DNA from 2 places in the Bacillus kalamii genome. Region 2 is predicted to be linked to the other one. Evidence: a T-box and tRNA genes for the amino acid it is inferred to sense, from the RefSeq annotation. Region 2 holds a T-box; the other holds one or more tRNA genes.
What was found. The T-box of region 2 lies ahead of tyrS (tyrosine--tRNA ligase). A T-box ahead of a tRNA ligase gene usually reads a tRNA of that ligase, here a tRNA-Tyr.
Positions count from the first base shown of each region.

Region 1: it encodes a tRNA-Tyr, which carries the amino acid that the T-box ahead of tyrS (tyrosine--tRNA ligase) is inferred to sense. The anticodon was not compared.

Region 1 is NZ_JBDFMI010000006.1:1,251,238-1,254,480, reverse strand. It holds gene ABC357_RS24030 (nickel-dependent hydrogenase large subunit) at 1-14, opposite strand, end outside; gene ABC357_RS24025 (hydrogenase small subunit) at 11-1,084, opposite strand; tRNA gene ABC357_RS24020 (tRNA-Leu) at 1,422-1,503, opposite strand; tRNA gene ABC357_RS24015 (tRNA-Cys) at 1,511-1,584, opposite strand; tRNA gene ABC357_RS24010 (tRNA-Gly) at 1,601-1,675, opposite strand; tRNA gene ABC357_RS24005 (tRNA-Gln) at 1,682-1,756, opposite strand; tRNA gene ABC357_RS24000 (tRNA-His) at 1,799-1,874, opposite strand; tRNA gene ABC357_RS23995 (tRNA-Trp) at 1,886-1,959, opposite strand; tRNA gene ABC357_RS23990 (tRNA-Tyr) at 1,985-2,068, opposite strand; tRNA gene ABC357_RS23985 (tRNA-Thr) at 2,084-2,159, opposite strand; tRNA gene ABC357_RS23980 (tRNA-Phe) at 2,166-2,241, opposite strand; tRNA gene ABC357_RS23975 (tRNA-Asp) at 2,409-2,484, opposite strand; tRNA gene ABC357_RS23970 (tRNA-Met) at 2,493-2,566, opposite strand; tRNA gene ABC357_RS23965 (tRNA-Val) at 2,576-2,651, opposite strand; tRNA gene ABC357_RS23960 (tRNA-Glu) at 2,667-2,741, opposite strand; tRNA gene ABC357_RS23955 (tRNA-Ser) at 2,756-2,848, opposite strand; tRNA gene ABC357_RS23950 (tRNA-Asn) at 2,855-2,929, opposite strand; rRNA gene rrf (5S ribosomal RNA) at 2,939-3,054, opposite strand; rRNA gene ABC357_RS23940 (23S ribosomal RNA) at 3,203-3,243, opposite strand, start outside.
Region 2 is NZ_JBDFMI010000001.1:2,644,975-2,648,217, forward strand. It holds gene ABC357_RS13130 (histidine phosphatase family protein) at 1-510, opposite strand, end outside; T-box leader at 1,089-1,304, shown strand; gene tyrS (tyrosine--tRNA ligase) at 1,361-2,611, shown strand; gene ABC357_RS13140 (AI-2E family transporter) at 2,777-3,243, opposite strand, start outside.

The DNA.
Region 1 (3,243 bases), on a different contig from region 2:
ATCCTCTCCGTCATTCGTCTCCACCTCGTTTATCATCTCTCTTTTTCTTAATAGCTGTCGCAGTGGCATGCACAGCTATACCAGCTGCAGTAGCAGCAACCACAGTACCTCCGACTACATCCGGATTAATGGTTGTTTGGGTCGTCGGTATTTCCGCACGTCTAGTGAAGAACGGGCCATTGTCCCAGAAGCCGCTTTCTGAGCAGCCTATACATGGATTGCCCGATTGGATAGGATAGCTTACGCCGCCATTCCATCTCATTTCAGCACAGGAATTGTAAGTAGTCGGCCCTTTACAGCCAACTTTATATAAGCAATAACCCTGTTTGGCTCCTTCATCGTCAAAATTCTCCACAAATAGCCCTGCATCGAAGTATGCCCGCCGATTGCACTTATCATGGATACGATGTCTATAAAACGCTTTTGGACGGCCAGCATGGTCTAATTCAGGCAATTCTCCGAACGTAATGATATGGGCAATGACCCCTGTCATTACTTCAGCGATCGGCGGGCAGCCCGGCACAAGGATTACAGGCTTGTCCTTAATAAAATGAGTGACAGACTTTGCTCCAGTCGGGTTTGGATAAGCTGCAGGTATTCCGCCCCATGAAGAACAGCTGCCATAAGCAATAACCGCCTTGGCCCCTTTTACGGCCTCTAAAAGCGTTTCCTTCGCATCAACTCCTGCCACGCTTAAATAAGCAGAGTCTTTAGGAATGCTGCCTTCAACAGCTAAAATGTATTCACCATCATATTTTTTCAACACTTGCTTCATCGCATCTTCAACCTGATAACCGGAAGCTGCGGATAATACCTCCGAATACTCCAAAGAAATCATGTCGAATAAAACACTTTCCGTTTTTGGATGAGTCGATCTTATAAAGGATTCGGAACAACCGGTGCAATCCTGGAATTGAAGCCAAATGACCGGAACCCGCGTTTTTGTTTCCATAGCCGCAACAACCTTATCGGATTGCGAATAATCCAATCCCATTGTTGCTGCAAGGATGGAACACATTTTTAAGAAGTCTCTTCTCGTAACGCCTTGTTCCAGCGCGGATTCATAGATAGATTTCCTTTTCATCTCCTTTAGCCTCCTGTAAAAGAAAAGTAATATTAATTCGACATAATTGTAACATTGCAAAATGCCGTCTCTATTCATATTTCCGAACGGTCAAAAAACGTTCTTAACTGTATTCAGAACATGAATACATTGAAAGTCTGCCATTTCCTTTGGTAAAGCTTCGCTCTTGTGGATAAGCTCATATTATAGCGCCATTGTGTGAGGAATGTTTGTTGTTTTAATGAGAATCTAAATGATAAAAATACGTAGTGAAAAGGAAGGGAAAGGGGAAAGGGTTAATATACAAATAAAAAAGCCATTGCAATATGCAATGACTTTTTTATGACTGTCTTTCTAATACCGGTGGCCGGGGTCGAACCGGCACTCCGTGAGGAACACGATTTTGAGTCGTGCGCGTCTGCCAATTCCGCCACACCGGCAAATAATTGGAGGCGGCAACCGGATTTGAACCGGTGATAAAGGTTTTGCAGACCTTGGCCTTACCACTTGGCTATGCCGCCAGACAAAAAATATTATTGGAGCGGAAGACGGGATTCGAACCCGCGACCCCAACCTTGGCAAGGTTGTATTCTACCACTGAACTACTTCCGCTTAAAATGGCTGGGCTAGAAGGATTCGAACCTTCGCATGACGGAATCAAAATCCGTTGCCTTACCGCTTGGCTATAGCCCATTTATAATATTTATGCACTCAACTATTCAATTATGATTATAATGGGGCGACTGATGGGAATCGAACCCACGAATGTCGGAACCACAATCCGATGCGTTAACCACTTCGCCACAATCGCCATTATATAATTGGCAGGGGTAGTAGGAATCGAACCCACACTGACGGTTTTGGAGACCGTAGTTCTACCTTTAAACTATACCCCTTTCATTTTCAAAGAATGAAAGTAAATGGTGGAGGGGGGCAGATTCGAACTGCCGAACCCAAAGGAGCGGATTTACAGTCCGCCGCGTTTAGCCACTTCGCTACCCCTCCGCGCTTATGAAAGAATGGTGCCGGCAAGAGGAGTCGAACCCCCGACCTACTGATTACAAGTCAGTTGCTCTACCAACTGAGCTACACCGGCATTATATGGTGGCTCAGGACGGAATCGAACCGCCGACACAAGGATTTTCAGTCCTTTGCTCTACCGACTGAGCTACTGAGCCACTATTCTATGAGCAACCGCTAATGCGAATGCAGTAATTAAAGTCCTTCGTCCAGATTTCAGAAGGCTTATTCAAGATGTATCTCAATCTGTACGCTGATGAATACCCAAGAAGTTTATTCAACGTGCTCTACCGACTGAGCTACTGAGCCACTATTAAAATTAAAATGGCGGTCCCGACGGGAATCGAACCCGCGATCTCCTGCGTGACAGGCAGGCATGTTAACCGCTACACCACGGGACCTTTCTTAATTGCGGGGACAGGATTTGAACCTGCGACCTTCGGGTTATGAGCCCGACGAGCTACCAGACTGCTCCACCCCGCGACGATAATATGGTGGAGGATGACGGGATCGAACCGCCGACCCTCTGCTTGTAAGGCAGATGCTCTCCCAGCTGAGCTAATCCTCCAAAAAGATATATAAATGGTGACCCGTACGGGATTCGAACCCGTGTTACCGCCGTGAAAGGGCGGTGTCTTAACCGCTTGACCAACGGGCCAGTTAAAATGTAAATGGCGGAGAGCAAGGGATTTGAACCCTTGAGACAGTTTGTCACCGCCTACACGATTTCCAATCGTGCTCCTTCGGCCTCTCGGACAGCTCTCCATATTTTGGCTCCGCAGGTAGGATTCGAACCTACGACCGCTCGGTTAACAGCCGAGTGCTCTACCACTGAGCTACTGCGGAATAATATGAGCCTGGCAACGTCCTACTCTCACAGGGGGAAACCCCCAACTACCATCGGCGCTGAAGAGCTTAACTTCCGTGTTCGGAATGGGAACGGGTGTGGCCTCTTCGCCATCATTACCAGACATTTTGCCGTCTATCTTTCGATTTGAAAAACAGAGACACGTTAATCTCAAAGACATATTCTATTATAATATATTTTGAGTTTTTTTCAAGAAGAAATTTATTCCTTCAAAACTAGATAACAGAGTCAAAAGTAAATCAAACAACAATTTGGTTAAGTCCTCGACCGATTAGTATCCGTCAACTCCATG
Region 2 (3,243 bases):
ACAATATCCGCCGTCCATCTCCAGCCGGTAGACATCCGGATTGGTCATCTGAGCCCATTCCTTGAAACCGTATGAAGAATCATACTGGTTTAATAATAAAGTGAGGATATTGCCATGCGATACCAATAAAGTAGTTCCGCTTTCCATTTCCTCCACCGCGGCGGTTATCCGTTTTTGCGCTTCAGCACCGCTTTCCCCTCCGGTAAATGAAAGAGAAGGATTATGAAAGCTCTCTTCAAGCTTGCTCAGCCAATCATCCAATGGATCAATGCATAACGTTCTTTCCTTTAACCTCTCATCCACTCTTATATCCATTTCTCTTTCCTTTTGAATGAAATGCATCGATTGAATCGCCCTTACATAAGGCGAGCTGACCAATCTATCCAATGGAATACCGGCAAAAAAAGAACTGAGCGCAGAGGCTTGCGCATTCCCTTTTTCTGTAAGTTCTGCTCCCGCTTCTTGCCCCTCGGCTTCACAGTGCCTGACGCAATAAACAATTTTACTCATCTATCCGCCTCTCCTTTATCCAAATAATGCCATACTTAAAGAATAACAGAATGGCCTATCATTTTCAGATTTTTTTCTAACACCGATCTTCCAACCATAATACTGGCCTTTTAAATCATATTTGAAAACAATCTTACATAAAAAAGCAAAGGGTTGCGGGCATCTATAACGGACAGCCGAATATACTGTATGACTCACTACAAATAGCGGGATGTGATAAATTGAAAAAAACAAAAGGCTACCACCCATTTATTGCTTACAAGAGCAATGAAAACGGGCAATTGGCGCCCGCGTTCGCCATTCTGTCATTACTATGTTTTTTATCTTCCTTTCTCCCTGTATACATGTTGCTGGCATCGCCATTCATTGACTTCCTTACTTTCCATACATTGCCCTACATCGTATTTTTATGTCTGATATTGGCGCTATATTGTTCTTTTTTTACCTGGCGGCTGACATCCGGAAAGTACTTAACTGGTTTTTACTTCTTGGCCCTCATCAGTCTTTTCTTCTTATTCAGTTAAAAAACCTTGAATATTCAAACAAATACAAGTAAGATAATACTAATATTTTATATGTAAAAAGCAATGATAGGACATAGTAGCAGATTATTTCACTGTTTAAGAGAGTCGGTGGCTGGTGCAAATCGATCATAAATAACTGCGAATTACACCCTTGAGCTTTCCCTGTGAAAATAAGTAACAAGGAACGGCAAGACGCCGTTATTCAATGGAGCGGAAGAAATGCTTTTCTTCAATTAGGGTGGTAACGCGTGCAAAAACCACGTCCCTGCAATTTAGCAGAGGCGTGGTTTTTTGTTGTCCAATACGAATTAGGAGGAAATAAAACCATGGGAAAATTTTTCAATTCATTAACAACGGAACAGAAAATAGAAACGGAACGGCAATTGGCCGTCTATAAAGCAGGGGTTGCCGAGATAATCCCTGAAGATGATTTAAAGGAAAAACTGGCCCGCTCCATACGTGAAAATCAACCGCTTAAGGTAAAGCTAGGCCTTGACCCATCAGCTCCGGATGTCCATCTGGGCCATACAGTGGTTCTGAACAAGCTTCGCCAATTCCAGGAAAACGGCCATACAATCCAACTGATCATAGGGGATTTTACCGGCCGAATCGGCGATCCGACAGGAAAATCATCCGCTAGGCAGTCATTGAGTGATGATGAAGTCAAGCGGAATGCGCAAACATACTTTACTCAATTCGGAAAAGTGCTCGACATGAAAAAAGTGGAGCTCCATTATAATTCAACTTGGCTGGCACCCCTTCATTTTGAAGAAATTATTGAGATGGCAGGCAAAATAACAGTAGCACGTTTGTTGGAACGGGATGATTTTGAAAATAGACTATCAACCAGCAAGCCGATTTCCTTGCATGAATTTTTTTACCCGCTCATGCAGGGCTATGATTCTGTCTCGCTGAATTGTGATATCGAGCTGGGCGGAACAGATCAGCATTTTAATATATTGATGGGACGGCATTTCCAAGAGAAATATGGAAGTGAAAAACAATTGGCTATACTTCTGCCATTATTAGTCGGCTTAGATGGTACAGAGAAAATGTCCAAATCAAAAAATAACTATATTGGGATTGATGAAGAGCCGCAGATGATGTACGGGAAAGCAATGTCTCTGCCGGATACACTGATGATCCCCTACTTTGAACTAGTGACAGATACGGATCCGGAACAAATAAAGGAGATTCAACAGAATCTGCAGAACGGATTGCTTCATCCTAGGGACGCCAAAATGAGGCTAAGCAAAACAATTGTGGATATGTACCATGGAAAAGAAGCAGCAGAAAACGCACAGCAGCAATTCATCTCCGTATTCCAAAAAAATGCTGAGCCAGAGGATATCCCCGAATATATATGGGATCAAGGCCAGGAAATTGGCATAGTTGATCTAATCAATCAACTATCGCTATTGCCTTCGAAAAATGAAATAAGAAAAATGATCAAAAATGGCGGCATACGGGTAGATGGCGTGAAGGCGGAAAATGAAAACGAACTGGTGGCCATAGACCGCGACCGGACGGTTCAAGTAGGCAAACGCAAATGGGTTCGCTTGAAAGTGAAACAATAACGCCATGAATATCTAACCGGGGGGGAGGGCCATAACAAATGGCCCTCCACCATACTCAGACACTGATTTGCTCCTTTATAGAACCAAACGGAGTACATCTCTACCATTCTTCCACGCCAAAAAGCAGCCTCTCTGCTCAATGAAGAGGCTGCCGATTTGATTTATTTATACATAATCGTTATCTTCAATCACAATGCCTTTTTTGTATAACCGTTTTTCCACCCATTGCTGGACAAGGCTATAGAGAAGTGAACATACCGGAACGCTGACGAGCATTCCCAACACCCCGTATGTGCTTCCGCCGATCAGGACTGCAAGCAATACCCATATACCAGGAAGGCCAACAAAATTGCCCACCACTTTCGGATAGATAAAATGCCCTTCTACTTGCTGGAGGCAAATGATGAAGATAATAAACCAAAATGCCTTCATTGGATCGACCATCAAGATCAGCAAAGCGCCCACTGTCGTTCCCATAAAAGCGCCGAAAACAGGGATTAAGGATGTAAATCCGACCAGCAACGAAATAATCAAGCTATACGGCATGGAGAAAATCGACATCCCGATAAAACATAGTGTACCGATTATACAGCCTTCCAAAAACTGCCCCGTTACAAACTTAGAGAATATGC